Regions from separate parts of the Bacillus sp. AK124 genome, predicted to be linked through region 1. Evidence: riboswitches for the same ligand, from Rfam matches in the RefSeq annotation. Region 1 holds a riboswitch; each other region holds the start of a gene.

Region 1 (7,384 bases):
AAGGGCGGAAACCCTCTAACACTTAGCACTCATCGTTTACGGCGTGGACTACCAGGGTATCTAATCCTGTTCGCTCCCCACGCTTTCGCGCCTCAGCGTCAGTTACAGACCAGAGAGTCGCCTTCGCCACTGGTGTTCCTCCACATCTCTACGCATTTCACCGCTACACGTGGAATTCCACTCTCCTCTTCTGCACTCAAGTTCCCCAGTTTCCAATGACCCTCCCCGGTTGAGCCGGGGGCTTTCACATCAGACTTAAGAAACCGCCTGCGCGCGCTTTACGCCCAATAATTCCGGACAACGCTTGCCACCTACGTATTACCGCGGCTGCTGGCACGTAGTTAGCCGTGGCTTTCTGGTTAGGTACCGTCAAGGTACCGCCCTATTCGAACGGTACTTGTTCTTCCCTAACAACAGAGTTTTACGATCCGAAAACCTTCATCACTCACGCGGCGTTGCTCCGTCAGACTTTCGTCCATTGCGGAAGATTCCCTACTGCTGCCTCCCGTAGGAGTCTGGGCCGTGTCTCAGTCCCAGTGTGGCCGATCACCCTCTCAGGTCGGCTACGCATCGTCGCCTTGGTGAGCCGTTACCTCACCAACTAGCTAATGCGCCGCGGGTCCATCTGTAAGTGGTAGCTAAAAGCCACCTTTTATAATTGAACCATGCGGTTCAATCAAGCATCCGGTATTAGCCCCGGTTTCCCGGAGTTATCCCAGTCTTACAGGCAGGTTACCCACGTGTTACTCACCCGTCCGCCGCTAACATCAGGGAGCAAGCTCCCATCTGTCCGCTCGACTTGCATGTATTAGGCACGCCGCCAGCGTTCGTCCTGAGCCAGGATCAAACTCTCCATGAAATAATGGAGCGCAGATTAAGTTCGTCACATCCTGTGACAACATCTGCATGACCTGCATCGTGCAGGCCCCTGACTACGCACATTCGCATGTACGATTTATTTAATGAATTAACAGGTACGTTTTGTCTTGTTTAGTTTTCAAAGATCATTTCCGCCTCTCGAAGAAGCGACTTTACTAATATAACATTCTATCATCGTGAATGTCAACAACTTTTTTCAAAAGATTTTCGAAGTTGTTTTTATAAAGCCTCCTTTTTAGGGGCGGATACTAATATAACATCTATTTTCGTTTTGCACAATAGCTTTTTTAAAAAAATAATAATCAAATGATTTGGACTCAGATGATTCCTGATCATCTCGACCTCAGGCAGTTGACAGCATTTATTTCTTCTTACTGCTTTCTTCTATATAAAAGTATACAGCGGTCTTTAAAAATTGATTTGCTAAAGCTGCACATGGTCCAAAGCTTCGAGGATGACATTAAACTCTCCGTTATCAGCTTTTACTTGAATAAAAAGCTCCTCATTCCGGAGCTTTGTAACAGAATATATATTCTTCTCATTTTCATTCACGCTGGTTGGCGGATAAAGATTGTGCAGCCTACCTTTTCAGCTTGGCGGTCGAATGTCTGACAACCAGTTCAGGTTTGTAGACGGTGGAATGTTCAAGCTGATTCGTGTTGCGTCCCTCAACTTTGGCAATCATCCATTTTGCCGCCTCAATCCCCATCTGCATTTTCGGATGAGTGACTGACGTCAGCTTCACTTCAGATGCCTCGCTCAAATGTGAGTTGTCATATCCGACAATCGAAATGTCTTCCGGCACTTTCAAACCGAATTCCCTCACGACATCCAACACCAAAAGCGCTATCTCGTCATTATAGCAGAATATGGAAGTCGGACGGTCTGATGAAGAAAGCCGCTTCCTGGCTTCAGCTATCGTTTTTTGTTTTTTGTTCTCTGTTGTGTACGTCACGACCATTTCAGGGTAAAACGACAAGCCGTTTTCTCTGAAAGCACGGATAAATCCTTTCATCCGGTTGGCGCCCTGCATATCGTCCTGTTTAAAGAAACCGAACACTTTTTCATGGCCGAGTTTAATCAAATGCTCAGTGGCGATAAAGCCGCCGTGTTCATCATCCAAAATGAAATGGGGCGGATTTAGCTCCTGATAAAATTGGTTGATCATCAAATACGGAATATGATGTTGTTCAAGCGTCAGATAGTAACTTAAATTCGGGTTAAAGCTTCCTGTTTTCGTCGGCTCCACGATCAACCCAGCAATTTTTTTATCGAGCATATTCACAAGGCATTGTTTTTCTTTTTCAATGTCATTATTGGTGCTCGCGACGACAAGGGTGTATCCTTCGCTGGACAGTGACGATTCGATTCCTCTTATAATAGAAGGAAAAATGTAATCCGAAAGGTAAGTCGTAATAACCCCGATCATCTTATTTCTTTCCCTTCCTTTTTCAGAAAGCTGAAGACGGTGAGAGCAATACGTCCCTGAGCCCTGCTCTCTGTATAAAAGCCCTTCATGAACAAGGTCGCCAATCGCTTGCCGGATCGTGTGCCTGCTTACATCAAATATTTTCATCAATTCGTTTTCCGAATGAATTTTTTCCCCCGGCTTCACTTTTCCTTCATATATCCACGATTTAATTTTATTTTTCACCATGCTGTATTTTGTAGGTTCACTCATCAGATCAACCCTTTACTGATCTTGTACGTACGAATACGTTCTATTATAAAGGAAAAGATGTTTGCATTGCTACATATTGGAGAAATTAAGCAAAATTTTTCGAAAAATCAGCTTGTCGTCCGTTTCTTTTTTTAGTATAGTAGAATATAACTAAATAACTTGATGACCACAAGGGGAGCCTCGAGGCTGAGAGTGAACGACCGTTCTGACCCTTTGAACCTGTTAGTTAACGCTGGCGTAGGGATGTGGCAAAGTCATTTCTAATTGCATCCAAAGCAGTGCGTGGAAAACTTTCCTACTCCTTCCCCGCATTGCTTTTTTTATTGGGAAAGAAGTCCAGTATCCCTTTGTTCATCAAAAGTGAGGGTTATGATGAATCAATCTAAACAACTTGTACAGCTGATTGAAATTGCGTTTATGACAGGAATAGCACTTATACTTGATATGGTGTCCGGAATGTTTTTAAAAATGCCTCAAGGCGGTTCAATCGCCGTCATGATGATTCCGATCTTCCTGATTTCCTTTAGATGGGGGCTGAAGGCAGGGCTGGCAACCGGGTTTTTAGCCGGATTGCTTCAGTTTGTCACTGGAGGATTTTACGTTTATCATCCTCTGCAGCTTCTTCTTGATTATTTTATCGCGCCTACGGCCGCGGGTATCGGCGGCTTTTTTGCCGGATCGATCAGAAACGCTTCAATCGAGAAACAAAAAGGAAAGATCATTTTCTATGTTACGCTGGCCGTCTTTCTCGGAAGCGGACTGAAATTTCTCGCTCATGTCATCAGCGGCGCTGTCTTTTTTGGAAACTATGCGCCTGAAGGCACTCCGGTATGGATTTATTCCTTGGTATATAATGGAACATATATGCTTCCGTCTTTCATTGTCTGCACAATTGTCCTTTGTTTACTGCTGCTAACCGCGCCAAAACTCCTGGAAAACAGATCAGACATGAGATAGCATAAAAAAACAGCGGACTCGCCTGAGATTCCGCTGTTTTTTTATGATTTAATCAAATCTGCGACCAATATATACCGCTCCGGTGCTGAACCGATAAAGTCAAAAGGATAGCAGGTGGAAACCGTCAATGTTGCTCTCGGCTTTGGTACAATCACCGTCCGGTCATCCGCATCCACGATCCGCACCTTTTTCACTTTGTATGTAAAAGTTCCGTAGGAAGCTTCAACAATTAACTGATCGCCCTTCCCCACTCGGCCGAGTTTTCGGAAAACCGTATCCCGGTGGCCTGATAAAACCGAGTTGTCATCTTCTCCAGGCAGAACGGAACCAGCGAAATGGCCCACGCCTTTTTGCAGCTCGTCTTCATCTGTCCCGTGATATATAGGAATCCTTGCATTGATTTTCGGAATGACAAGATCACCGATTTTCTCCCCGGTTTTAAATGTTTGATCAATCACCGTTTTTTCTTTTTTCGCCGTCTGAATCGGAGGTTTTTCAGGCTTTTCTTCTTCTTTCATCTGCTGAAATGAAAAAAGAGCGTAGCCGTGCATTAACTTGAACACATTCGTTGTTGTAAAATAAGCGCCGCACACAACCATCACAATAGCTGCGAGCCAGATGATTTTTTTTCGATGTGCCTTAATTTCCTTTCACTCCTTATAAAAACTTCCCATTCTCTACATAATTAGAATGGGAAGTGACATGTTAAGCCGCTTTGCGAAGCCTTCTGATCATGAAGAATCCTCCAAACATCAGAACGGCGCCTAAGATCGACCATTCCGCGTAATGCCCGGCTGTCTTTGGAAGCTTTGCCCCTTTAACCGTCTTTTTCACATGAGATGGCTTTGAATCATGTTTGACAGCCGTTTGGGTTTGCTTCACTTTTGACCCTGTATCATGAATTAAATCAGATCCGATCATGTCAGGCGTCAGCAATACATCCAAAATGAAGTTGCCTTGCAGATCGTATACTTCCACCAGAAGGCTTGCTCCCTTCAGATCTTCCGCGCTGACAAGCGTTGTCAAAGACACTTCTTTTTTCTTTCCGTCTTTAACAAGATAGTATTTTGTTTTCACTTCAAGCGTCTTCTGAAGATCGTTTAAAATGGATAGCATTTCAGCGATATCCTGAGCTGAGAGCTCTGATACAGACTCGAAATCGGCTACCGCTTCAAGACGTTCTCCAAGAGCCATCAAATCATTTTCAAGGTTTGGATTTTTATCGCGCACCTTTCGGAGATGATTCACGAGCCTTTCCCACTCCTGATCATCCACACCCAATTCTTGAAACAGGTTCCCGATCTGAAAATCGTCTTCTTCATATGTCACAGTGAAAAGCGCATCGTCCAATTCGTATTCAAACATAAACACGTCGAGAATGTTTTGGCCGCTTTCCATATAGCCATTTTCAACAAAAAGGTCAGCCGCTTCTTTTTCGCTCAATCCGTATTCTTTTAAATAGGATGCCAAAAGTTGATTAGTCAGTCTTTCCCCTAAAAAATCTTTCAACTCTTCCACCGACTCAAAATCTTTTAAACTTTCATCATATGTATCCTGTAAATAAGCTTCCAATTCTTTTTCTGTCATTCCTATTTCTTCAAGATACTCTTGAAGCTCGGCCTGTTTCGGCGCGGCAAAAGCACCAGCTGCCGGCACTAAAACCAGGATGCAGACCAATAGTGACATCAGCCTTTTTTTCATTTCTTATGACCCCCTAAATTTATCTTTCATTTTGATTATAGTGGAAATATTTTTAAAAACATGTATTGTAATTGAAAATCTTTTCGTCTATAATATTTTGTTCTTTTTCCTGTTTAAACAGGCATAATCTTCCCCTCTATTGAATGTAATATAGTAAAGCGAATAGAGGAGGTATGCAAATGAACCCTTACTATATGATGCTCTTATGTTACGTCCTATCGATCATCCACTTTTTAATAGGCTACCGGGAAGCCCTGAAAATAAGCGGAGCTGACGGGCTGGTCAACGGAACCGCAATGATCTCCTGTATTCCGCTTGGCGCGGTTTTCGCTTTTTTCGCGCACTTTTTTTGGAAAATGACGATTTAATTTCAGAAATGAACTTTTCACCGGCGAACTTGCATTTCAGCGTTATTCACAGACGGCAGCAGTTTATGCTATGATTAATAGAACTTCAATTTACAAAAAATTCACAAAGATTGGAGGGAAGAGAATGGCCAAAGCCGTGGCTTCACAAGAAGTCGCCAATATGCTCAACGACTGGTACATACTGATGAAAAAAAGAGACATTTCAGGCTCAATCGAAATGAAAGATGACATAGATAAAGCAATTGAAAAAATGGAAGAAGATCATGACGTTCTACTCTATTATCAAATGCTCGATTTTCGCTTAAGGCTCCTTCTTGAAGATATCTCCCAATCTTCCACCGAAAAATTGGAGGCCATCAGTTTTCAAGACAAAGATCCAAAAAGTACGGACGACAAGCTGAATTATTATTTTTACCTGTTTAAAGGGATTTATGAGGACTACAAGCAAAACCATACAGAAGCGCTCAATTTTTTCAGAATAGCGGAAAAAAGACTGAGCGTCATTCAAAATGAAATTGAAAAAGCTGAATTTCATTATAAAATCGGTGTTTTGTATTACAACTTAAAAGCGACATGGCTGTCGATTCATCACATCAACATTGCCTCCGGCATCTTTCAAGGGTATGACGGGTATGCCAAGCGGGTCATCAACTGCAAAATGCTGATCGGGCTCAATTATATTGACCAATTTAAGTTCTCCGAAAGTGAAGTATTATTAAAAGAAGCGATCGAAAAAACCGAAAAAATCGGCGACCAATTCCTTTTACCGTGTACCTACTATAATATGGGCTTTTTGAAGAGTAAGGAAGACAAGCAGGAGGAAGCGCTAAAGTATTACAATAAAGCTTTTGCAATCAAAGATTTTGAAACGAAAGCCAAGTATGCTTACCTTCTTTGCGTTTATGAAAACACAAGGTCTCTTTTCAAAACCAACGCACACAAACAAGCATTTAAATGGATCGAAGTGGGCTTTAAAAAATCCCGGGAAATGAACAGCGAAATTTTCGAATTGAAATTCAAAATTTTATATACATTATATTCTGATACACAGAATAAACTGGAAATAATCAAGGACTATGTTCACCAGTTAGAAAATGAAAAAGCCTGGGTAGATTTGGAGGAATTATTGATGGATGTAGCGAATTACTACAGGCGAGAAAAGTTATATGAAGAAGCCATATACTTTTACATTAAAACAGACAAGGCGAGCAAGCTCGCTGGAAGAGGAGGAGAATAAAATGAAAAAAGTATTATTAACAGCAGTTGTATTAGGCGCAGTTATCAGCTTTTCATTCGTAAACCATGCACCGGAAGCGGCTTCTCAAGGAGATCAGGTACTTCTGGCATCCCGGGGATCAGGAGCATAAAATATTTAAAAAAATACCCATTCAGACATCTTCTGAATGGGTATTTTGCACTTTATATTCATATTCAGGAGGGATCGATATGGGAAAGAAAGTACTGCTGACAGGTTTTGACCCCTTCGGGGAAGAAACGGTCAATCCGTCTTGGGAAGCTGTAAAACGGCTGAACGGAGAAAAAGTCGAAGGCGTCTCTATCGTGGCGGAGCAGATCCCGACCGTTTTTCATCATTCAGCGGCCGTTTTGGAAAAAGCGATCGAAAAGCACCATCCCGATATCGTCATTTGTGTAGGACAAGCAGGCGGCCGGGCTCACATTACTCCAGAACGCATCGCAATCAACATCGATGACGCCCGCATTCCGGATAATGAAAAACGGGAACCGATCGATGAACCGATCGCGGCAGACGGGCCTGCAGCTTACTGGTCCGCGCTTC
Region 2 (7,384 bases), 880 kb from region 1:
CAGCGCTATGAACGGGTTCGCTCCAAATTTTTTGGCGGCCGTAACGGCGAGCAGCAAAGGCAGGAAATAAAACAGGCTGTCGGCTGCCGCGTATAGAATCGTATATGTCGTCTCTTCCGGCGAGAGCCAGCCGGCGTTTGTGCAAATCAAAAGCATGCCTTTTAAAATCCCCGCTCCTGCCATGACGCCGAGCAGCGGAGTGAAAATGCTAGATACGATATCTACTAATCTACCGGCGAGGCTTCCTTTCTCTTTTTGGCTGTGATCGGCCGCAGAACCTTCCAACAGTTGAGAGATCCGGCCGATTTCTTTATAGACTTCAGGAACGTTATTGCCGATAACGACTTGAAATTGTCCGCCGCTCTCCACTACGGTTACCACGCCATCCGTATTTTCAAGCGCTTCCCTGTCTGCTTTGGAACGGTCTTTCAGTTTGAAGCGAAGCCTTGTCGCGCAATGGACTAGCGATACAACGTTCTTCTCCCCGCCGACGCGCTCCAGAATTTCTTTTGCCATTGATTGAACATCCATCGTTGATCATCTCCTGTCTCTCCTAAAGCCCTATTAAGCTGTTAAAAAATAAAAAACCTAAACTAAAGCCAGTACAAAGAAGGCTTAGTTTAGGTTTTGCCTGCCGAACAGTAACAATCCCGTTTTAAGACATGATGAAAATAAAAAAACCTAAATCACTGTGAAAAACAAGGGCATAAGAATCCCGCTCACAGTCATTTAGGTTTTGCCTGCATGATCAGTAACAATCCTAACAACCTGTATAAGTTGATGTAAGTAAAAAGTAGCATACATTTATCCAATTGTCAACGCTTTCATTTTAGCATCATCCTCTATTTTTGATGAACGACCCGCTCGATATGAATCGTCAAATACAGAAGCTCTTCGTTTGTGAGCTGATGACCGTATTCTTTTTCGATGTACTGCCTGATTTTATTTGTACACACATAAGCGTCGCGGTACTTATTTTTGACGGTTTCAAATAAAAAGTCGTCCCGGCTTTCCATATAGGCTCCGCTGAACAGCCGCTGCGCGAAAAATTTCAAATGGGTAATGAAGCGGTAATAGTGAAGCGATTCTTCATCAAAATCGATATGAAAGTGATATTTGACGATGCTTAAAATCTCCTGCATGACTTTCGTAATATTGACGATGTTCGGCATTTCTTCATTCAGCTCGGCGTTTACGATATGGAGTGCGATAAAAGCGGCTTCATCCTCCGGAAGAGCTGTCCCCGTCTTCTTTTCAATGATGGCCAGCGCCTCTTTGCCGATGGCGAACTCATCTTTATACAGCCGTTTTGTCTCCCAAAGCAGGGCGTTTTTAATATCCAGACCCTTTTTATGCCGTTCGACGGCGAAATGAATATGGTCGGTCAGCGAGACATAAATGCTGTCATTCAGCTTCTTGCCGAGCTTTAATTTCGCATAGGAGATAATTTCTTCAGACATTTCCATAAATTCGATCGGAATTTCGTCCAACAGCGTCTTAAATCTTTCTGATACATCTTTATTATCAAGCCTGAAAATCTTCTCGATTCTCGATTCATCCACCGCTTCCCCAGGCTTTTTTTGAAAAGCGATTCCCCTGCCCATGACCACTAATTCCTGACCCTGTTCATTTAAAACACTGATCACATTGTTGTTGATCACTTTGGCAATTTTCACATCGCGCCACTCCCATCTTGTAAGGGGATTTTTTATATTTCTTTTTTCATATGGTACACATTGATTGTACAATCTTTTTGGCCTAGGTCAATATGTTTCAGTCAACGTCCGAAATATTTACATTTTACAGAATGCCCGATTTATAAAAAAAGAGCCGCAGTGCGGCCCTGTAAAAAACCCTCTTAAAAAATGAGCAAAATTCCCGCTGTGACTGACGCCAGACCCGCAAAATAAACGAAGTCTTTTCCGGAAAGCCGCGCTGTTTGATAGTAGGTGCGGTCTTTTGCACCGGTAAACCCTCTCGCTTCCATGGCAACGGCGATTCTTTCCGACTTGCGGATGCCTTGCGAAAACAAAGGCAGCGCATAGCGAATAAACGCCTTCCAGCTGTTTTTTGCTTATAGCCCCTGATTTTGTGCGCCGCCTTCATTTGCGAAAGCTCAGACTGAAAAAGCGGGACAAAACGGAAGCCGGCCAGCAAGCCATAAGCCCATTTAGGCGACAGCCTGCATTGATGAACCAGGCTCATAATAAACTGCGTCAAATCGGTTGTTGATGTAAACAAAAGACCGTATGTGACAAACCCGAGCATCCGGAGCGCGATTGTCAGCCCATTGCCGACGCTTTCCTCGGTGACGCGGAACCAGGCCCATTCCCAAATCGTTTCCTCGCCTTTTCCAAAAGCGGCCATCATCCAAAAGACGAGAATAAAAAAGACGAGATAAGGCAACAGCCGCTTACTTAAATAAGACAAAGTCCATCCCCCGAAAAAAATTCCGATGGCAACCGCAAACAGCCAAATGAATAGAGTCGGTTTCGGATTTGAAACAAACATGAGCAAGCACATGACCAGGAGGTGGGAAAAGAGCTTGGCGCTCGGGTTCAATGCCGAAAGAAGTGAACCATTGCTTTTCATACGGGAACCCTCTCCTTTCTTTCATGCATGAACCGGTAATGAAGCGGCGGTATCAATGAAAAGCGGCGGACGAGGCCTTGATCAGAAAATAATCGATACGGCGTTCCTTGAAATGCCGCTTTCCCTTGATGAAACACGATGACACGGCCGGAATGCTCATCTACGATGTCCATGTCGTGCGTCACCATCACAATCGTCGTTCCCCGTTCCTGCCGTTCCTTTAACCGCTTGATTAATTCTTGCGCCGTCCTTTCGTCCTGACCGAATGTCGGCTCGTCAAGCAGCAGCAGATCCTGGTCAAACAAAAGCATTGTCGCAACGCTTAAACGCCGTTTCTGCCCGAGGCTTAATGTAAAGGGGTGCGCTTTTTGATGAGCGTCAAGTCCGAATTCCCGCAGCAATTCAGCCGTTTTCTTTTCGACCCGGTCCTCCGGCCATCCCCGCTGCCTCGCCCCGAACGCGATCTCGTCAAACACCGTGTCCCGAATAAATTGAAGCTCGGGATTTTGAAAAACAAAGCCGGCCTTCTCATAGAGCGTACGGTCGGACCATTTCTTCAGCTCCCGATCCTCAAGATAAAGGCGCCCTTTTTTGACGGCTTCAAGCCTGATCAGACTTTTTAAAAACGTACTCTTTCCGCTCCCGTTCTCGCCGATGACCGAAATCCATTCTCCCCTTGGAATCTCAAGGGTGATGCCGTCGGCAACGATCTTTTTCCGATAGCCGATCGCCGCGTCGTCTGCGCGGATCAATATGTCTCTGTCAGCTGTAGGCCTGTTTTTCGCCTCCTCCTCTTTCATTTTCAATGTAGAAGAGAGCTTGACGGCGAGCGGATGATCATCTTGTGTGATGACATCTTCCCATACCGCAGGGTACAGTTTCGGCTGCCAGATGCCCGCCGCTTTCATCTCCGGCTGAAAATGTTTCACGATTTCTTCCGGCTTTCCGTCAGCGATGATCTGTCCCTTTCCATTGAAAAGAATGACGCGGTCCATCCACTCGATACAGCCGTCCAGCACGTGTTCGACGAACACCATCGTCTGTCCGCTTTTTCGTGAAACGTTACGAAGCAAGGCAAAGATGTCTTTCCGGCTGGCCGGGTCCAGCTGCGCCGTCGGCTCGTCAAAAAACAGCACTTCAGGCTCCAGAGCGAGCAGGCACGCTAATGCCAGTCTCTGCTTCATACCGCCTGACAAGGTTTCGATCGGCGTTTTCTTATCTATCTTTAATCCGACTTGCTCCATCAGCTCCGAGATGATGCCGTCCATATCTTTTGGGGAGACAGACCGGTTTTCTAGGCTAAAAGCGATTTCCTCATCAACATGAAGCATGCAGAACTGCGAATCCGGATCCTGAAACATAACGCCGGCGCTCTTTCTGCGATTGACCTCTCCGCTGACCTCAGCTTCGACATGTTCAGGAATGATGCCGGAAAGCACGGACAACAGTGTCGATTTGCCGCTTCCGCTCGGACCGAGTATCAGCACTTTCTCTCCCTGCCCAATCGACAGGACGGAAAGGTTACTGCATCCGAGAAATGAACGCATCGGCATCATCCTTCTTCCGCTGTTCCTTCATGATCTCATACTGATTCAGGACGCCCGTTTTCGCAAGCGCTTCGACAACGGCTTTTGCCAGCCAGCCGCCGAGTACAATGCCGCTGATGATTTGGATGATAAGCGTCATGATCAGCGTTTGCGTCGTATAGTAGGCAAAACCGTTCGCCATCAGGCTGTATGTCATGCTTCCGACCGCGGCAAGCGCACCGGAAAGCATAAGGGTAAACAAGTTGTAACGCTTATAGCGAAAGATCGCAAAAGCGATTTCCGCACCGGCTCCCTGGAACACACCGATTAATAATGCTGACAGTCCAAAGTGGCTTCCGGTCAGCAGTTCGACCGCCGCAGCTGCCGTCTCGGCAATCAGCGCCGCACCCGGTTTACGGATGATATAAGCGACAATCGGGCTGGCGATCACCCAAATGCCGAACATAAAGTTCGCTCCGACAGGCCCGACAATAGCTGAAACAGGGATCCACAAGGTGGACCATCCTAAGTAAATGACGCCGCATGCAACGGACAAGATCACTGCCATCACGACTTCTTTCATGTTCCAATTCATCGTCTCACCGCCTCCATTTCCACAGGCCAATCTTCAACTGTATAAGCCATCTCCCAAAAGCCGTATTCAAGCTGACAACTTTGCAAAAAAAGCTCCTTCATTTTTTCTTTTTCAGCCTTGCCCGCTGTTTCGGCCCATTCATCCAGGCGGGCGCAAAACTTCGTCGTGATTGAATCGGTTCGGTCTCCGTAAAAACAGATCCAGTCATAAAATGGATGCGACGGGTCAGGCTGAACGTCCATCATCAGTTTTTTTCCGATCTCCCAATATGTCCACGGACAAGGCAGCAAGACGGCTAATATCTCTCCCAGCGTGCCTTCGTGCGCCGCCGTCAGCATATGGCGGATATAATGATGGGCAGAAGGCGCAAGCGGATAGCCCTGCAGAGATTCATACTCCACCCCCGCGGCCCGGCACAGGTTGTTGTGCGGGTGCACTTCGCTGTTTAATACAAATGAAATCTGCTCATGAAACATCTCCATGTCTTTCCGGTTTTGACACTTGGAAATTGCAATTCCGTAGATTTGAATAAAAGCGTTCAAATACTCGTAATCTTGCTTCACATAATGAATAAGCTGCTCCTTTTTCAGCTTGCCGGACGCCAGTCCCAATACAAACGGATGCTCAAAAATGGCTTCAAAAATAGGGTCTGCCTCGCGGCGAAGTTCTGCAGAAAAACTCATGTAGATAGCCTCCTCAGCAATCGGTTTTATAAGGAAGGCACAGGGGGGAGCGAGCCGCTTTATACGCAAAAAAGCCGCCCCAAAATGGAGCGGCCTTTGTATGATGAAATCATAAAGACACCGGCTCCACTTCCCTACGCTAGTATGAACTAGATCAGGTTCAAAGGGTCCAAGATCGCTACTTGTCTCAGCCGGCTTACGGCTCCCCTAGTGGACTTCCTATTACATTAACTTTTACTCTACACATCAATGATTATGATGTCAACCTGAGTTTTTCAGTTTTATTCTTGTATAAAACCGCCGGGTTTCATACAGAAGATGCAGCGGGTAAAAATATTTATGGAAAAATGTTAATTTTCTGAAACCTTTTGCGGGCTTGTTCGTCTAATATAGTGAAGACAAAAAAATTTGGAGGGGATATTTATGATGATGTTTATCTTGATTTTGACAATGGCTGTGTATTTGTTCTATTCTTTCAGCAAAGACAACCGGCCGGCCAAAAGAAACAACAAGAATCATCAGACACTGACTGTTATTAGGGAAAACCCTTTTACCGCCCCTTCCAATGATGTCAATTGCTAACTTGATAGACAACAAGCAAGCCGCCCAATGACGGGCGGCTTTTTACGTTTTTAGGATTGAAATTGTTCCGCTTCAGTCGATCCCTTCAGTGCAGTGGTTGATGAAGTCCCGCCTGTCACAACCTGGGCGACTTCATCAAAGTAGCTCGTTCCGACTTCGCGCTGATGCCTTGTCGCCGTATAGCCGTGGACTTCGCTGGCAAACTCGGCCTGCTGCAGATCAGAATACGCCGCCATTCCGCGGTGCTTATATTGACGGGCCAATTCAAACATGCCGTGGTTTAAGGCGTGGAAGCCTGCCAGTGTGACAAATTGAAATTTATAGCCCATTTCACTGAGCTGTTTCTGGAAGTTCAAGATGGTGTTGTCATCCAGTTTGGCCTTCCAGTTGAACGAAGGGGAGCAGTTGTAGGCGAGCAGTTTGCCCGGGAATTTTTCATGGATCGCCTGTGCAAACCGGTGGGCTTCTTCAATATTCGGCTCAGACGTTTCACACCAGATCAAATCGGCATACGGCGCATACGCCAAACCTCTCGCAATCGCCTGATCAAGACCCGGCTTTGTTTTGAAGAACCCTTCCGCTGTTCGCTCTCCCGTCAAAAACGGCGCATCATATGAATCGACGTCGCTTGTGATCAGGTCGGCCGCATTCGCGTCCGTACGGGCAATAAGAATGGTCGGGACTCCCATCACGTCTGCGGCGAGGCGCGCGGCAATCAAATTACGCACCGCCGTTTGCGTCGGAAGCAGCACTTTCCCGCCCAAATGCCCGCACTTTTTCTCAGACGACAACTGGTCTTCAAAGTGAACTCCCGCGGCGCCGGCTTCAATCATACCTTTCATCAGCTCGAACACATTCAGCTGTCCGCCGAAGCCCGCTTCAGCGTCGGCCACAATCGGAGCAAACCAATCGATGTCTTCTTTTCCTTCCATATGGTGAATTTGATCGGCGCGCTGCAGCGTACGGTTGATTTTTTTGACGACTTCCGGCACGCTGTTTGCCGGATAAAGGCTTTGGTCAGGATACATGCTCCCTGACAAATTGGCATCGGCCGCCACCTGCCAACCGCTTAAATAAATCGCTTTCAATCCGGCTTTTACTTGCTGCATGGCTTGATTTCCGGTCAAAGCGCCCAGCGCCGGCACGAAGTCCTCTGTGTGGAGAAGCTTCCACAGCTTTTCGGCGCCGCGCCTTGCAATCGTGTATTCAATCTCAAGCGTGCCTCTCAGCCGAATAACGTCAGCCGCCTGATACGGCCTTGTGATCCCTTTCCAGCGTTCTTCATGCTCCCAGCTTTCTGCGAGTTGTTTTTCTTTCAGCATCGCACATTCCCCCATCATATTTTTTCATAAGCGGGTATCGTTAGAAATTCCGCGAATTCATCATCCAAAATCAGCTGTTCAAAT
Region 3 (7,384 bases), 2.1 Mb from region 1:
AATGAAGAGTCTATTAAAGCTCTGTATTACAGTTCTGCGGCAGCTGCAAAATATGTAGCGGAAAAAAAAGAAGAACTGTTTCTGAACCAATTAAAAATATTCGAGCGCGGCGTGGACAATATCGATGATCGCGCTGTCGATCATTACTTGGTCAACGCCAAAAACGAAGAGATCGGCCGACCGCGGCAGGGCAATCAAAACTTCTTCCCGGAATATTACGTACTGCCGGTCGATAAAAATATTCAAAAGAATGTGTTGGAAACCTATAAGATGGTTGAGTACTTCCTTCGCAACGGCGTAAAGATTGAACGATCAACAAAAGCGGTAACCGTTGACGGAAAAACATATCCGGCAGGATCATTTATTGTAAACATGCACCAGGCAAACCGCGGCCTCGCGAACTTGGTCTTGTATGATGGAATAGATGTATCTGATTATGAAATGATAGCCGGTGAGATGATTCAAAATTTCCATGATATGCGAGGTTTTGACCGTTATGTCATTCGAGATGCCGGGGTGTTCAAAGGCAAGACTTCTGCCATCACCTCCGTGTCGTTTCCGGGGACTAAAATGCCAAAACGCTCAGCTTATGTGCTGATCCAGAACACAAGCAATGATGCGATAAAGGCAGTCAACGAGTTACTGGCAGCCGGCAAGACCGTTACAATGCTCACCAAGAGCGGATCAGGCTATCAAGCGGGCGACTTCGCGGTTGCCTACAAGGACCTGGCCCCATTGGCTTCCAAGTACTATCTCGACGTGAGCGCATCCGGCCATAAGAAACCAAGCGGCAAAGTCCTCAAGGCTTCTACTGTAGGAGCACTGGGTGAAGCGGCATATGTACTGAAAAATCTGGGCTTTAACGTCACCTCAGAACAGGCGGGCGCAGATGTGCTTGTCAATACGTTCGACTCTTCTAAATATGTTAATAAAGGAAAGCCTTACATTGCATTTGGAAACATGGGGATGACGAATGTTCAGAAGTGGATCCCCGGATTTTCTTTTAAAGGACCTGAATGGGAGAGATACGAAGGCGTCTTCTTGGCAAATGTCATGCAAGATCATGCTATTACAGCTCCTTACAATAAACAGGAATACTTCTACACAGTCACTGGTTCTTATATTACCGCTGTTCCTAAAACGGCAAAAGTGCTTGCGGTGATTGCTGATGAAGATCACTTCTTCAAAGCAGGCTGGTGGCCTGGACATGATGCTGCCAAAGGAAAGATTATGGCTTTCACGTATAAAGATAACAACAAGAACTTAACTGTTTTCGCTAACGATCTAACCAATGACGATCATCCGCAGCATCAATATCGGTTGCTGGCGAATTCGATTTTCAATGCGGGTCCCGGAAAAACCGAAAATGCTCCATCATCAAAACGATGAGAGGCTGGACAGCTGAAGTGCAAGCGGCTCCCGCAGTGGAGGTGTCTCGTCTAAACAGCTGGATAGACAAGCTTTGGAACGAACATTGAACCATCGTTAGCAGTGCCATGATTTTAGATCATGCTGCCTTTCTTTTGAAGGGCAGTTTTTTCGTGTCTGACGGGTCTTCATCGTTTGCTTTGCTTCTAGTCAAAGGGCCGGAAGCTTCCGTAAGTGCCTGCTTTTCATATGCGGCCATATGCTTCCAGCCTTTCTTGAATCCTCCCCATTTTTTTATGCAGAAACTTAAGGTTAAAAAAGACGATAAGTGTTCCGGATAGGGCTGATAAGATCATTGCAGGAAAACTGAATTTTTCTATCTCTGCGGCAGCGGTCAGCAGATAGCAACAAAATGGCAGCATAAAGATCGACGTTAATATGCCGGGTACATAATGTTTAAATCTGAACCATAGGACGATGTGAACAAGGAAATGAACAGTAAAAGCAAAAAAGAAACCAAACCAGATAATATATTGATTAAAATAAATACTGAGAACAGTTACACCAACAGCTAGTATAAATTCTTCGAGCACAGCGCAAACAAAAGAAGCGGTTTTGGCATGTCCGAATGGAGCTTTTTTCAGTTGTTTCAGTTTGCTTCGATATCTTTTGCCCCATGCCTCGACCATCACCATCTCTTCAAAATCATGCAGTATAAATAATATCGGCAGCATCCAAGCCATAAATTGCATGTTTTCCATTTACATTCCCCCTCTTGTGTGCCACAATTGTGACATTTCATAGAGAACAAAGTCAATGAGCCAACGAAAAGTGCTACATTGCCATAAAAAGCGCGACAGGAGAGAGAATATGAAGCAAATGCCCTCAAAAACAGCTCAGCAATCTAAAAGCTGGCTGACGCTATCATTGTTGGAGCTTATGAAGGAAAAAAGCTTTTCAGACATCACCATTACAGAGATAGCGGAAAAAGCGCAGCTTGACAGAAGAACATTTTATCGGCATTTCCATTCAAAAAAAGATATATTAGACCGCTATTTTGAGCAGCTTTGCAGTGAGTATTCCAATTACATTGTTCAGGAAAAACATATTGACTTATCCAGTCTTGGACATGCATACTTCAACTTTTGGAGCCGACATGCCGATTTTTTACAAGCCCTTCATCAGAACCATTTGTTTTATTTGATTGTTGAGAAATATAATGAACTTCTACCGGATCTTCATAAAAAATTTAAAGAAGAAACCTTTCATTTTAAAAGCAAAATCGACTTGGAGTACGGGCTTTCATTCAGCGCAGGGGGCTTTTGGAACATCCTTTCAAAATGGTTTGAGAGAGGCCGGAAGGAAACTCCTGAAGAAATGAGTCATATTCTGCAAGGAATAGTAGATTCATTTTTAAACAAGCAAGCTATCGAAAGGTGATCTCATGTTGGTATATAAGTGCTTTAAGTGTTTAGCCTTCTTTCTTAATTTCTGCTTGTGCTTACGGCCAATCTTCGGTACCGTTAATGCAAAGACCCTTGTAATATAGAGAACAGGAGTGAGGCCGTTGTTGAATACGGTGAAGATCAGAGGGGTGGCCATCGGAGAAGGAGCCCCGAAAATTTGCGTGCCGCTCATCGGAAAAACGCATGAACAATTGAAAGAAGAAGCTGCTTTTCTTCTATCGATTAATCCGGATCTTGCCGAATGGCGGGCGGATTTTTTTGAGGATGTCGAAGACGTTGACAAAGTGAAAAAGGTATTGGCTGACATCCGGGAGATCTTAAAGGATATCCCGTTGATATTTACATTTCGCAGCGCGGAGGAAGGCGGCGAAAAAGAAGTCAGTAAGGAATTTTACTTTTCCTTGAATCATGCCGTAGTCAAAACAGGGCTGGCAGATGTGATTGATGTCGAGCTGTTCAATGAAGAGCATCATGTGGAAAAACTAGTTCAATCGGCTCATATGCAGCATGTCTTTGTCATTATATCCAACCACGATTTCGGGAAGACGCCGAGAGCGGAAGAGATCGTTTCCCGTCTCCGAAAAGCCCAGGATCTTGGCGCCGATTTCCCTAAGATCGCGGTGATGCCTGAAACACCGGCAGATGTGCTGGTGTTGCTTGAGGCGACTCATATGATGCATGAGCGGTATGCGAAGCGGCCGATTATCACGATGTCGATGGCCGGAAAAGGCTTGATCAGCCGGCTCGCCGGAGAGGTATTTGGCTCGGCCGTGACGTTCGGCGCAGCGAAAAAAGCATCCGCACCTGGCCAAATTGAGGCGACGGATTTGAAACATATACTTGATGTGCTTCATCGCAATTTATAATAATTGGGTGTGCCGCTATAGTGAAAAAGATTCATATATTTTTCCATCCTTTTCACTTGCCAAATCGGTGTGTTACGATAAAAAATGAATTGAATAGCTTTACTAGGGGTGCCCGACTGCGGGCTGAGAGAGAAACATGTGTTTCTTAACCCTTTGGACCTGATCTGGTTCGTACCAGCGTGGGGAAGTAAAAAGGATTCGGGAGAAGATGGAGAATGGGTATGGTCCGTCTGTCTTCCAGTGATTTTACTGACTGTAAAACCAGGTTCATCATATGAGCCTGGTTTTTTTGTGCTGGTGCTGTTCCGGAGTTTCGTCCTGATCAATTTTTTAGAGGGGAAGGATTTTTACATGAAACAGGAGTCAGTACAGCAAAAAAACATCTCGATTATGTCAAGTTTTTCAGGGAGCCGCAAAGTGTATGTCGAAGGGGCGCGACCTGACATTCAAGTGCCGATGAGAGAAATTTCGCTAAGTCCGACGACGGGTTCATTTGGCGCCGAAGAAAATCAGCCTGTCCGCGTCTACGACACGAGCGGTCCCTATACGGACGCGAATGCAGAGGTTGATATTCTTAAGGGGCTGAAACCTTTGCGGGCGACCTGGATCAGGGAGCGCGGCGATACCGAAGAATATGAAGGCAGAGAAATCAGACCGGAGGATAACGGCTATAAAAGCAAAGAGAAAGCGAGCAACAGCTATCCAGGGTTGAAACGAAAACCGCTGCGCGCAAAAAAAAGTCAAAATGTCACCCAGCTGCATTATGCAAGAAAGGGGATCATTACGCCCGAGATGGAATTTATCGCGATCCGAGAGCATGTATCTCCCGAATTTGTTCGTGATGAAGTGGCAAGCGGACGGGCGATTATTCCGTCAAATATCAACCATCCGGAAAGCGAACCGATGATTATCGGCCGCAACTTCCACGTGAAAATCAATGCCAACATCGGCAATTCCGCTGTCACCTCTTCGATTGAAGAAGAAGTAGAAAAAATGACATGGGCCATCCGCTGGGGCGCCGATACGATGATGGACTTGTCCACAGGTAAAGATATTCATACAACGAGGGAGTGGATCATCCGCAATTGTCCAGTTCCTGTAGGGACTGTGCCAATTTATCAGGCGCTTGAAAAAGTAAACGGCGTCGCGGAAGATCTCACTTGGGAGATTTACCGCGATACATTAATCGAGCAGGCTGAGCAAGGCGTTGATTATTTTACGATTCATGCCGGCGTCCTTCTTCGGTATGTGCCGCTGACGGCAAAGCGCGTCACTGGAGTCGTATCCCGCGGCGGGGCAATTATGGCGCAATGGTGTTTGGCTCATCATGAGGAAAGCTTTCTGTACACTCATTTTGAAGAGATTTGCGAGATTATGAAAACATACGATATCGCATTTTCGCTCGGGGACGGCCTTCGGCCCGGCTCGATTGCGGATGCGAATGATGAGGCCCAATTTGCCGAATTGGAGACGCTCGGCGAGCTGACGGAAATCGCCTGGAAGCATGATGTTCAAGTGATGATCGAAGGACCGGGACACGTGCCGATGCATAAAATTAAAGAGAATGTCGACAAGCAGATGGAAATTTGCAAAGAGGCGCCGTTTTACACGCTCGGCCCGCTGACGACCGATATTGCACCGGGCTACGATCATATTACATCGGCAATCGGAGCGGCGATGATCGGCTGGTACGGCACGGCCATGCTTTGCTATGTGACGCCGAAGGAGCATTTGGGACTGCCGAACAAAGACGATGTCCGCGAAGGCGTCATAACATACAAAATCGCGGCCCATGCGGCTGACCTTGCCAAAGGGCACCCCGGCGCGCAAATCCGCGATGACGCGCTTTCCAAGGCGCGCTTTGAATTCCGCTGGCGGGACCAGTTCAATTTGTCGCTCGATCCGGAAAGAGCGCTTGAATACCATGATGAAACCCTTCCGGCGGAAGGCGCCAAAACGGCACACTTTTGTTCAATGTGCGGGCCTAAATTTTGCAGTATGAGAATTTCCCAGGATATTCGCGACTATGCCAAGGAAAACGACCTTGATGAACAAAAGGCTATTCAAAAAGGATTGGAAGAGAAGGCGAAGGAATTTAAAAAAGCAGGCGGCAGCATTTACAGTTAAAAACGGGCAATACTGCAGATGAAAGGGGAACCTTTCATCTGTTTTTTTATAATATGGGGTTGACAGGTCGGAATAATATGAATTAGTATGTTGTTTAATATTTCGGAAAATTCCATCAGCGCTGATCGGTCAACCGAAGGCTCTTATCTCAATTGGGATAAGAGTTTTTTATTTTCAGTTTAGAAAAGAAAGGGGAACAAGATGTCTTTATCAATTCGTGTAAAAGAAAAAGCATTTGGAAACGGCAGCCTTAAAACAAGCGTGCTTCAAGACGTGAAACTGACGGTCGAAAACGGCGAATTTCTGACTGTCATCGGTCCAAGCGGATGCGGGAAAAGCACGCTCTTAAAAATCGCTGCCGGTCTTGACGGGAATTATGAAGGGCGAATCAGCATGAACGGAAGAGAAATCAAGGGCCCGGGGATTCAGCAAGGTTTCATCTTTCAGGAGCATCGGCTTTTTCCATGGCTGACGGTCGAGCAAAATATCGCCGCAGATTTAAGCCTGAAAGAACCGGCGGTGCGAAAAAAAGTCGATGAATTGATTGAAACGGTGCGGCTGAAAGGCGCGGAGAAACAGTATCCACGCGAGCTGTCCGGAGGTATGTCGCAGCGGGTCGCGATTGCCAGGGCTTTGCTCAGGGAGCCTGAGATTTTGCTGCTTGATGAACCCTTCGGCGCCTTGGACGCCTTTACGAGAAAGCATCTCCAGGATGTTCTGACAGACATTTGGCGAGAAAAGAAGATGACGATGATCCTCGTGACGCACGATATTGACGAATCGGTTTATTTAGCCAACCGGGTCGCGATTCTTACCGCAAAGCCGGGGAGAATCCACAAGCTGATTCCGGTCGATCTGCCATTTCCGCGCAGCAGAACATCGCCCGTTTTTCAATCAATCAGACAAAAAGTGCTGAAAGAATTCGAGACAACGGAAACATTCAGCTTTCAGGAAGGTTCAGGGATTTGAGCAGAAAGGAGCGGAAAAACGTGAAAAAATGGCCGTTGTATATGCTGGGCTGCCTGATGCTTCTTGCGGGCTGTTCAGCAGCCCAATCAAGCGGAGGGGGCGGAGATTTAAAAGAGATCAACATCGGAGTGCAGCAAAGCTTAAGCCCGTTGCTCCTTGCGAAAGAAAAAGGCTGGTTTGAAAAAGAGTTCGCAAAAGAAGGGATTAAAGTGAAATGGACAGAGTTTCAAAGCGGTCCGCCGCAGTTTGAAGGTCTTGCCGCAGGTAAACTTGATTTTTCCCAGGTTGGAAATTCACCGGTGATCGCAGGGCAGGCGGCTGGCATTGATTTTAAAGAAATCGGTCTTTCGCAAGACGGTTTAAAGGCGAACGGCATTCTTGTGAACGGCATCGATGACATAAAAGATTTGAAAGGAAAGAAGGTGGCGGTGGCAAAAGGCAGCAGCGGGTTCGATTTTCTGTATAAAGTGATCGATAAAGCAGGTCTGGAGCCAACAGACGTCAACATCATTCAGCTTCAGCCTGACGAAGCCATACCGGCATTTGACAGCGGCGCGATTGATGCATGGTCGATTTGGGAGCCGTTTT
Region 4 (7,384 bases), 1.9 Mb from region 1:
TCATGATGTTTGCACTCCCTTCGGCCTTTAGCCAATCCACCTGTGATATATCGTTTTCGCGCGATTGATATCGTTCGTTCCGTGAATCAAAGCGCGTCCGTCCCGAAAAATCACGAACTTAAAATCCTCCGTACGGCAAGATAATAAATAAGGATTTCCCGTCACATCCAAACCGGCTTTTTTTAATCTGGCGGCAAGCGGCTCCAGCTCCGGCGGCTGTTCCGCGGCCGGCCTGATCTGAACCGTTTGTCTGCCGCAAAGAACGGCTGCTTTTGTTTCGTTTTCAGCTGAAAGAAACGGAAACTCGCCTTTTCCGCACGTCGGACACGAGCCATGTTTAAGCGCGTCAGCCCGGACTTCAGAGCGCTCATTTGTCCAAATATCAAATGAGCGAAGCATTCCTGACGGTTCATGCCCTGTCAGCAGCTTCAGGGCATCTGTTACCTGGTAAGCGGCAACCTGCTGAACAACCGGACCGATCACCCCTGCTGTGTCGCACGTCATGGTATTCGCGGGCAAATGCCCCAAAAGACAGTGAAGGCACGGCGTTTTCCCCGGAATGACGGTATATGTGATGCCATAGCTTGCGACACACGCGCCGTACAGAAAAGGGATGCCTAACTTGACCGCCGCATCGTTCATGATCAGCCGCGTTTCAAAATTATCGGTCGCATCGACGATCAGGGACGCTTTCTCCGCAAGCTCGAGCGCTTTTTCCGCGGTAACATCTGCTACAATGCCGGTCACTTGAACAGAGCTGTTGATCAGGCGCAGCCTTTTTTCGGCAGCGGCTGCCTTTGGCATATGATCAACCACATCCTGTTCCGTATAGAGCTGCTGGCGCTGGAGATTGCTCCATTCCACATAATCCCTGTCGGCAATCGTCAGCGAACCGACTCCGGCCCTCACCAGCATTTCTGCGCTGGCCGCGCCCAATGCCCCCGCACCGATCACCAGGACGCGGGCGCGACTTAATTTTTCCTGGCCGTCCGGTCCGATCGGGTGAAAAAGCTCCTGTCTTGAATACCTGCCAGTCAAATCGTCAACTTCCCTTCTTCAGGACTGCTGGCGATGCCGTAGTTCTTTTCCGGAATTCGTCCGGCAAGGTATCCGAGTCTGCCTGCTTCAACGGCGAGTTTCATAGCCTTCGCCATTTGGACCGGATCTTTCGCCCCGCTCACTGCCGTGTTCAAAAGCACTCCGTCAGCGCCGAGTTCCATTGCGTATGCCGCATCTTTCGGAGAACCGATTCCGGCATCCACGATTACGGGAACCTTAGCCTGTTCAATGATGAACGACAGGTTAAGCGGATTGACGATTCCCTGTCCCGAACCGATTGGAGAGGCCCCGGGCATAATGGCGTGTACGCCGAGCTCTTCAAGCTTTCTCGCAAGGACGACATCGTCCGATGTATACGGCAGCACAATGAAGCCTTCTTCAAGCAAGGCTTCTGACGCCTTCAGCGTTTCTACCGGGTCAGGCAGAAGCGAACGGTCACAGCCGATCACTTCGACTTTGATCATGTCGCAAAGACCGCTCGCTTTAGCAAGCTTGGCGATCCGGACGGCTTCCTCAGCCGTTTTTGCTCCGGCCGTATTCGGCAAAAGCGTATAACGGCTTAAATCAAGCTGCTCCAAAAAATTAGGCTGAGACTCTTCAAAAATATTCATCCGTCTGACGGCAAAGGTCAGGATCTCCGATTCAGATGCACTGACAGCCTCTTTTTGAATTTCAAATGACGGATACTTCCCTGTGCCGAGCAATAATCTTGATGAGAATTGACGATCTGCGATTTTTAACATAACGGTTTATCCCCCTCCGACAAAATGAACGATTTCGATGACATCGTGTTCTTCCAGTTTGACTGTTTGATATTGGTCTTTTCCGATAATCTGCCTGTTTCTTTCAACAACGACAACACGATTTTCCAAACTGTAGGATGCGAGCAAATCGTAAATCGTGCCGCCGTCATCTCTCCACTCTATTTTCCGGCCGTTGAGCTGAATGTTCACCTGTGCACAGCCTCCTTTCGCTCCGCTTTAAACGCCTCGGCCCACTCTGTTTTGACCGGATTGCCGAGGATCATGTCAGCTATCATCTCACCGGTTGCAGGTGCCAGGAGGATGCCGTTTCTGAAATGTCCGGCAGCAAACAATATCCGGTCATTTTCAGGGTGTCTGCCGATATATGGATTGCCATCCCCTGTTTCCGGGCGCAATCCGGCCCAGCATTGGTCGATGTTCATGGATTCAATGTCAGGGAGCATCGACTTGGCCTTTCGGATCAACTCCTCGATTCCGCCAAGTTCCGGCTGTTCATTCCAATCCCCGGGCTTCATTGTCGCGCCGACGACAAGCTTTCCGCTATGGCGCGGAACGATGTAGCAATGATCATGGTAAAGCGTCCTCGTCAAAGGGATGCCGTCATTCCACACAGACAGGCACTCCCCTTTGACAGGATAAAAGCTTTTGTCTATGCCGATCTGTTTAAAGAAAGCACCGCTCCACACACCGCTTGCAATGACAACGTGCTCCGCCTCCGCGGTGCATGAAGCAGCAGTGACGCGGACGGCCCCCGCTTCAGATTCGATCGATAAAACGGGGGTAAACTCGAAGACCTCGGCACCGAGAATCCGGGCCCCCCTGGCAAATGCCCTGCACACTGCGGCCGGTTCGACATGGATGTCGTCCCGAATGAAATTAGCGCCGAGAATCCCTTTTCCGGCATGCGGTTCCAGCTCATATACTTCAGCGGCTTCAAGCCATTCCACTGAATCCAGTGCAGCCATTTGCATCAGGTGTTCGCGGTCGCTTTCTGAAAATGCCAGCTTTAATATCCCTCCGTCATGCTTTCTGATATCGATGCCGCTTAAGTCTTTCAATTCGCCCGTCAGCCGCTGATAGGCTTTTTGGCTGGCTCTGGCAAATTCGAAAAAGGTACCGGGTTTATCGCATTCCGCATGGGCGCCGAGCATGCCCGCCGCCGCGCTCGTCGCTTTTTTGCCGACTTCTCCGCTTTCAAACACGGCCGTTTTTTTCCCCGCTTTCGCAAGATGGTAAGCGATGGATGTCCCGATGATGCCTCCGCCGATCACGATCGTATCATAGCGCTTTCTCATATGAATCTCCCTTCGCGAGACAGGCAAGCCGCGCGGCCGCCTCATCCGGTCTGTCATGAGAAAAGATCCCCGACATCACGGCGATGCCGTCTGCCATTTTGACTTCCGCCAGTCGTTGTTCGGTAATACCCCCGATCGCAATGACCGGAATGCGGACAGCCGCCTTCACTTCAGCCAGACTGAGAGCTCCTCTTCCTTTCCGGCCCTTTTTACAGTCCGTTTCAAAAATGTGGCCGAACAGCACATAATCTGCACCTTCAGTTTCAGCCTGAACCGCTTCTTCTGGCGAATGGACGGACTTTCCGATTTTCAAATGCGGAAAACGGCTCCTCACACTTTTGACGGAAAAGCCGTGTGAAGGCAGCTGAACCCGGTGAATGTGATGAAACAAAGCGATATCCACCCTGTCGTTGATGATCAGTTTCCGCTTATCAACCCCTTCTTCGGCAAGGCGGTCGATTAAACTTGATATTTCACTTACTTTTTTTGATCTTTCCCTGATATGGATAAAGTCAACGGCATTTTGAATCGAGATGATTTTTGCAGCAAGCTCTTCCACAGAGTGCTTGTCATCGGTGATCGCGTGCAGATGCAAGCTGATCCACCCCGCTTTTTGACCAGCTTTCTTTTTGGTAGGCCATATCCCAGAAGCTGTATTCGTAGAAGCTGGAGATGACGAAGTTCTCCTTCATCTTCGCGCGCGTTTTCTCATCGGCGTTTTCAGCCAGCTCATCGAAGCGGTTGATCTGTTCTGTCACAAGTTCTTTAAACCAGTCGCCTCCGTATGTCGCGATCCATTCCTGATAAACCGCGCTGTCAGGCCTGCACGTTTTTAACGTCTCACCGACGTCATAATAGAGCCAATAGCAAGGAAGCAAAGCGGCCAGTATTTCCGCAAAACTGCCGCTCACGACAGAACGGTACATATGCGATGTGTACGCATACGCTGTCGGCGACGGCTGAAACGACTCCAGTTCTTCCTTTGTGATTCCCAATAGATCGGTGAATTTCCTATGGAGCGACATCTCGGCTTCATATGTGCCTTTCGCGTGTTCAGCCATCCGGCTTGTCGTATATAAATCGCGAGCATATGCCGCACCAAAGGATTGGACTTTGGCAAAGTGGGTCAAATAGTAGGAATCCTGCATGACATAGTATTTAAATCGATCAACCGGAAGTGTGCCGTCTCCAATCCCTTGAATAAACGGATGGACAAAACTGCCTTCCCACCATTTTGCAGCGCTGTTTCGGCATTCTTCTGAAAACTTCATTTCGAGGCTCCTCCTTCGATTCTGAACATAAAAAAACCACTTTCCCGCAAGGAAAGTGGTTTGGAATTTGCATAAATACATACTCAAATACCGTGCCACTTCCCTACGCAGGTTTGAACCTGTTCAGGTTATGAGGGTCTAAAAGTCACACTTTTATCTCAGCCCTTATCAAGGACTCCCCTAGTGGAAAACATTTCTTGTTCATTCAGTTTATACTTTTATCTTATCACGAATTGCAAAATGGTCAAGCATCAGTCTCCAAGCGTTTTTCTCAATTCCGCAATATATTCGCGCGAACCGGTGGCGATCAGCCTGTCACCCAATTGCAGCCTTGTATCCCCGTGGGGCACGATGCTGTCCACCCCGCGGAAAATTCGGACGAAGATAACATCTCCCGTAAACGGAAACTCCCTTAACAGAACACCGTCAAATCGCTCATTGCTCATATTGATCTGATACAGCGACGCATCCTGGTTCGTCAGGAGTTTCATAACGCCAGGCGCCTCGATAAGCGCGCGCAGCAGCGTTTTTGTAGAAAGCAGAATAGAGAATGTATCAATTCCGTTATCTTTCAGTCTGGATTCGGCGTCTGGAGAATCTGCGCTGGCGATAATTCTCGCGACTTTCTGCTCCTTCGCAAAAAGTGCGATCCCTGTATTGCGCTCTTCGCTGCCAGTGGCCACGACGAGTATATCCGTTTGGAAAACGCCGAATGATTGAAGCGTCTCGTATTCATAATCAGGCAAAACTTCAACATCAAACACCGGGTCCGCCAGATTTTCTTCCTTTTTTTCCTGCCGGACATGCAGGATTCTGACGTGATAATCTTCCGGAGAAAGTTCGAGCGTGACTGGCAGCGTCATTTGATTTGCGCCGATAAAGGTGATCGTCTTTTTCTCTTTTTCGCTTTCCGTTTTCGGCATTAATTTTTTAAAGCCGGTCGGTGTGATGATGCATGTAATGACAGCGACCAGAATCAGCGCGCCGGACATCTGCGCGTCAATCACGCCGATGCGCTCGCCGATCGTTGTCGCCGCGATCACCAAAGAAAGCGTGGAAGTCAGGAGAAAACCGGAAGCCAGCACGGTTTTCATGTCATACCACTTTTTCAAAAACAGCACCGGAACGACTTTGCTGATTAACAGAGCCACAAACAGAAGCGGGATCATCACTAAAATTTTCGGATTGCCAAACAGTGACCAAATGTCCAATTTGACGCCTGTCATCACAAAGAAGATCGGGATGAGGAATCCGTATCCGAATGAATCGAGCTGCTGAACGAGCTCCTTGTTCGGCGAAAGCAGCGAAACAAGCACCCCGGCCAAAAACGCGCCAAGTATGTTTTCTGCACCGAGCGACTCGGACAGCGCCACAAGTACGATGATCAGCGTAAATATCGCCCTTGTGCCGATCTGGATCGTTCCTTTTGACAGCACTTCGACAAAAGGCCGCTTTTTAAATATCCTTCCGAACAGGTATAAAACGACGCCGGCGGCAAATAAGATCATCAGCAGCCACATATTGCTGTTTTCGTCCCCGTAGATTGAGGCGAACACTGCAAGCAGAATCATCGTGACAAGATCGGCAATGACGGCGACAAGCAAAATAATCTGGCCGATATTTGTCTTCATGAGACGCTCTTCTTTCAGCGTCGGAACGACAACCCCGAGCGAAATTGTCGAAATGATCAGCGTCATTAAAAAGGCGTTGTCAATAAATCCTGCCATGACAAAGCTGTAAGAAAGGCCGAGCGATAAAATAAAGACGGCAATAAAGATGACCGAAGCCGTTTTAAATGTATTCGGCGCTTCCTTTCCGCTTGGAAGCAGCTGCTTTTTCTTTCCTTTTTCAAATGCGGAAAAATCGATTTCAAGCCCGCTTAAAAACATTAAAAAGATAAATCCGAGCATCGATAAAGTTTCGAGCCATGTATCGTGCTGGGCGACCAGATCGAACCCGCTTTTTCCGATAATAAGACCCATGATAATTTCAGCGACAACCACCGGTATGCTTAACCTGAAACGGTGCAGCAGGATGGGCGTTAAAAATGCGATAATCAGTACGACAACTAAAGATGAGACAGATGTGTGCTCCATAAACTGGTACCTCCTCTAAAACCGGTTTCCGGGTATGATTAGCGTTCCCTTTTTTAAAAATAAAAGGGACATCTTTTTAGACATTTTCATGTGGGAAAAGAACCGTCTGAACTCTTTTCTCACAGGTGTAAAAATCGATTTTAACAATGCTCGCTCAGAAAAAAAAGTAATATGCCTGATTTTCTCCGGTGAAAGTCGCTGAAGCTTGATTTATATATGGACTGGGCAATGTATATACATACGCAGACAGGAGGCAGAAAACGCATGAAATATGATGTAATCGGCGATATTCACGGGTGCTATGACGAAATGATTGCGCTGATTGAAAAGCTCGGTTACTCGCTGTCATCGGGGTTTCCCGTTCATCCGGAAAACAGAACACTTGTCTTTCTCGGGGATTTAACAGACAGAGGGCCAAAATCGCTGGAGGTCGTTGAATTTGTAGGACGGGCCGTTGAAGAAGGAGCTGTGCGATATGTGCCCGGCAATCACTGCAATAAGCTGTACCGTTTTTTCAAAGGCAATCCGGTGAAGCTGCAGCACGGGCTGGAGACGACGGCGGCGGAATACAGAAACCTTCCGAAACATAAACAGAAGGATATCAGAGACCTTTTCATGCGCCTTTATGAAAACGCCCCGCTTTATGAGATCCTGCATAACGGCGAACTTGTCGTCGCACATGCCGGCATCAAAGCGGAAGACATCGGCAAAAAGCCTGTCGGAAAAGTAAAACAGTTTGTGCTATACGGAGATATTACAGGAGAAACGCTGCCTGACGGACGGCCGGTCAGGCGGGACTGGGCCGCTCATTACAAAGGCGATCCGTGGGTGGTGTACGGCCACACTCCTGTCAAACGTCCGCGAATGATACATCATACGATCAATATCGATACCGGTTG

What was found. Region 1 has a riboswitch for thiamine pyrophosphate ahead of thiT (energy-coupled thiamine transporter ThiT). Riboswitches for the same ligand answer to the same signal wherever they lie in the genome.
Region 2: linked by a shared signal. The riboswitch ahead of tenA (thiaminase II) and the one ahead of thiT (energy-coupled thiamine transporter ThiT) in region 1 are both predicted to bind thiamine pyrophosphate.
Region 3: linked by a shared signal. The riboswitch ahead of thiC (phosphomethylpyrimidine synthase ThiC) and the one ahead of thiT (energy-coupled thiamine transporter ThiT) in region 1 are both predicted to bind thiamine pyrophosphate.
Region 4: linked by a shared signal. The riboswitch ahead of tenA (thiaminase II) and the one ahead of thiT (energy-coupled thiamine transporter ThiT) in region 1 are both predicted to bind thiamine pyrophosphate.

What each region holds. Positions count from the first base shown of each region.
Region 1 is NZ_CP096378.1:1,047,582-1,054,965, reverse strand. Features, by position in the region: rRNA gene M1E06_RS05230 (16S ribosomal RNA) at 1-859, opposite strand, end outside; gene M1E06_RS05225 (GntR family transcriptional regulator) at 1,460-2,560, opposite strand; TPP riboswitch at 2,722-2,821, shown strand; gene thiT (energy-coupled thiamine transporter ThiT) at 2,933-3,517, shown strand; gene M1E06_RS05215 (class D sortase) at 3,559-4,116, opposite strand; gene M1E06_RS05210 (processed acidic surface protein) at 4,223-5,218, opposite strand; gene M1E06_RS05205 (hypothetical protein) at 5,398-5,586, shown strand; gene M1E06_RS05200 (response regulator aspartate phosphatase) at 5,711-6,823, shown strand; gene M1E06_RS05195 (hypothetical protein) at 6,825-6,953, shown strand; gene pcp (pyroglutamyl-peptidase I) at 7,033-7,384, shown strand, end outside.
Region 2 is NZ_CP096378.1:167,638-175,021, reverse strand. Features, by position in the region: gene M1E06_RS00840 (PTS beta-glucoside transporter subunit IIBCA) at 1-531, opposite strand, end outside; gene licT (BglG family transcription antiterminator LicT) at 843-1,676, opposite strand; partial or broken gene M1E06_RS00830 (energy-coupling factor transporter transmembrane component T family protein) at 1,859-2,592, opposite strand; gene M1E06_RS00825 (ABC transporter ATP-binding protein) at 2,589-4,139, opposite strand; gene M1E06_RS00820 (ECF transporter S component) at 4,114-4,713, opposite strand; gene tenA (thiaminase II) at 4,710-5,396, opposite strand; TPP riboswitch at 5,511-5,615, opposite strand; gene M1E06_RS00810 (hypothetical protein) at 5,820-5,978, shown strand; gene aceA (isocitrate lyase) at 6,029-7,300, opposite strand; gene aceB (malate synthase A) at 7,315-7,384, opposite strand, start outside.
Region 3 is NZ_CP096378.1:3,327,168-3,334,551, reverse strand. Features, by position in the region: gene M1E06_RS16820 (M14 family metallopeptidase) at 1-1,389, shown strand, start outside; gene M1E06_RS16815 (HXXEE domain-containing protein) at 1,614-2,129, opposite strand; gene M1E06_RS16810 (TetR/AcrR family transcriptional regulator) at 2,239-2,808, shown strand; gene aroD (type I 3-dehydroquinate dehydratase) at 2,936-3,700, shown strand; TPP riboswitch at 3,795-3,903, shown strand; gene thiC (phosphomethylpyrimidine synthase ThiC) at 4,052-5,827, shown strand; gene M1E06_RS16795 (ABC transporter ATP-binding protein) at 6,029-6,796, shown strand; gene M1E06_RS16790 (aliphatic sulfonate ABC transporter substrate-binding protein) at 6,838-7,384, shown strand, end outside.
Region 4 is NZ_CP096378.1:2,979,990-2,987,373, forward strand. Features, by position in the region: gene thiD (bifunctional hydroxymethylpyrimidine kinase/phosphomethylpyrimidine kinase) at 1-4, opposite strand, end outside; gene M1E06_RS15045 (thiazole biosynthesis adenylyltransferase ThiF) at 28-1,038, opposite strand; gene M1E06_RS15050 (thiazole synthase) at 1,035-1,802, opposite strand; gene thiS (sulfur carrier protein ThiS) at 1,809-2,012, opposite strand; gene thiO (glycine oxidase ThiO) at 2,009-3,118, opposite strand; gene tenI (thiazole tautomerase TenI) at 3,102-3,713, opposite strand; gene tenA (thiaminase II) at 3,688-4,389, opposite strand; TPP riboswitch at 4,473-4,581, opposite strand; gene M1E06_RS15075 (monovalent cation:proton antiporter family protein) at 4,641-6,485, opposite strand; gene prpE (bis(5'-nucleosyl)-tetraphosphatase PrpE) at 6,750-7,384, shown strand, end outside.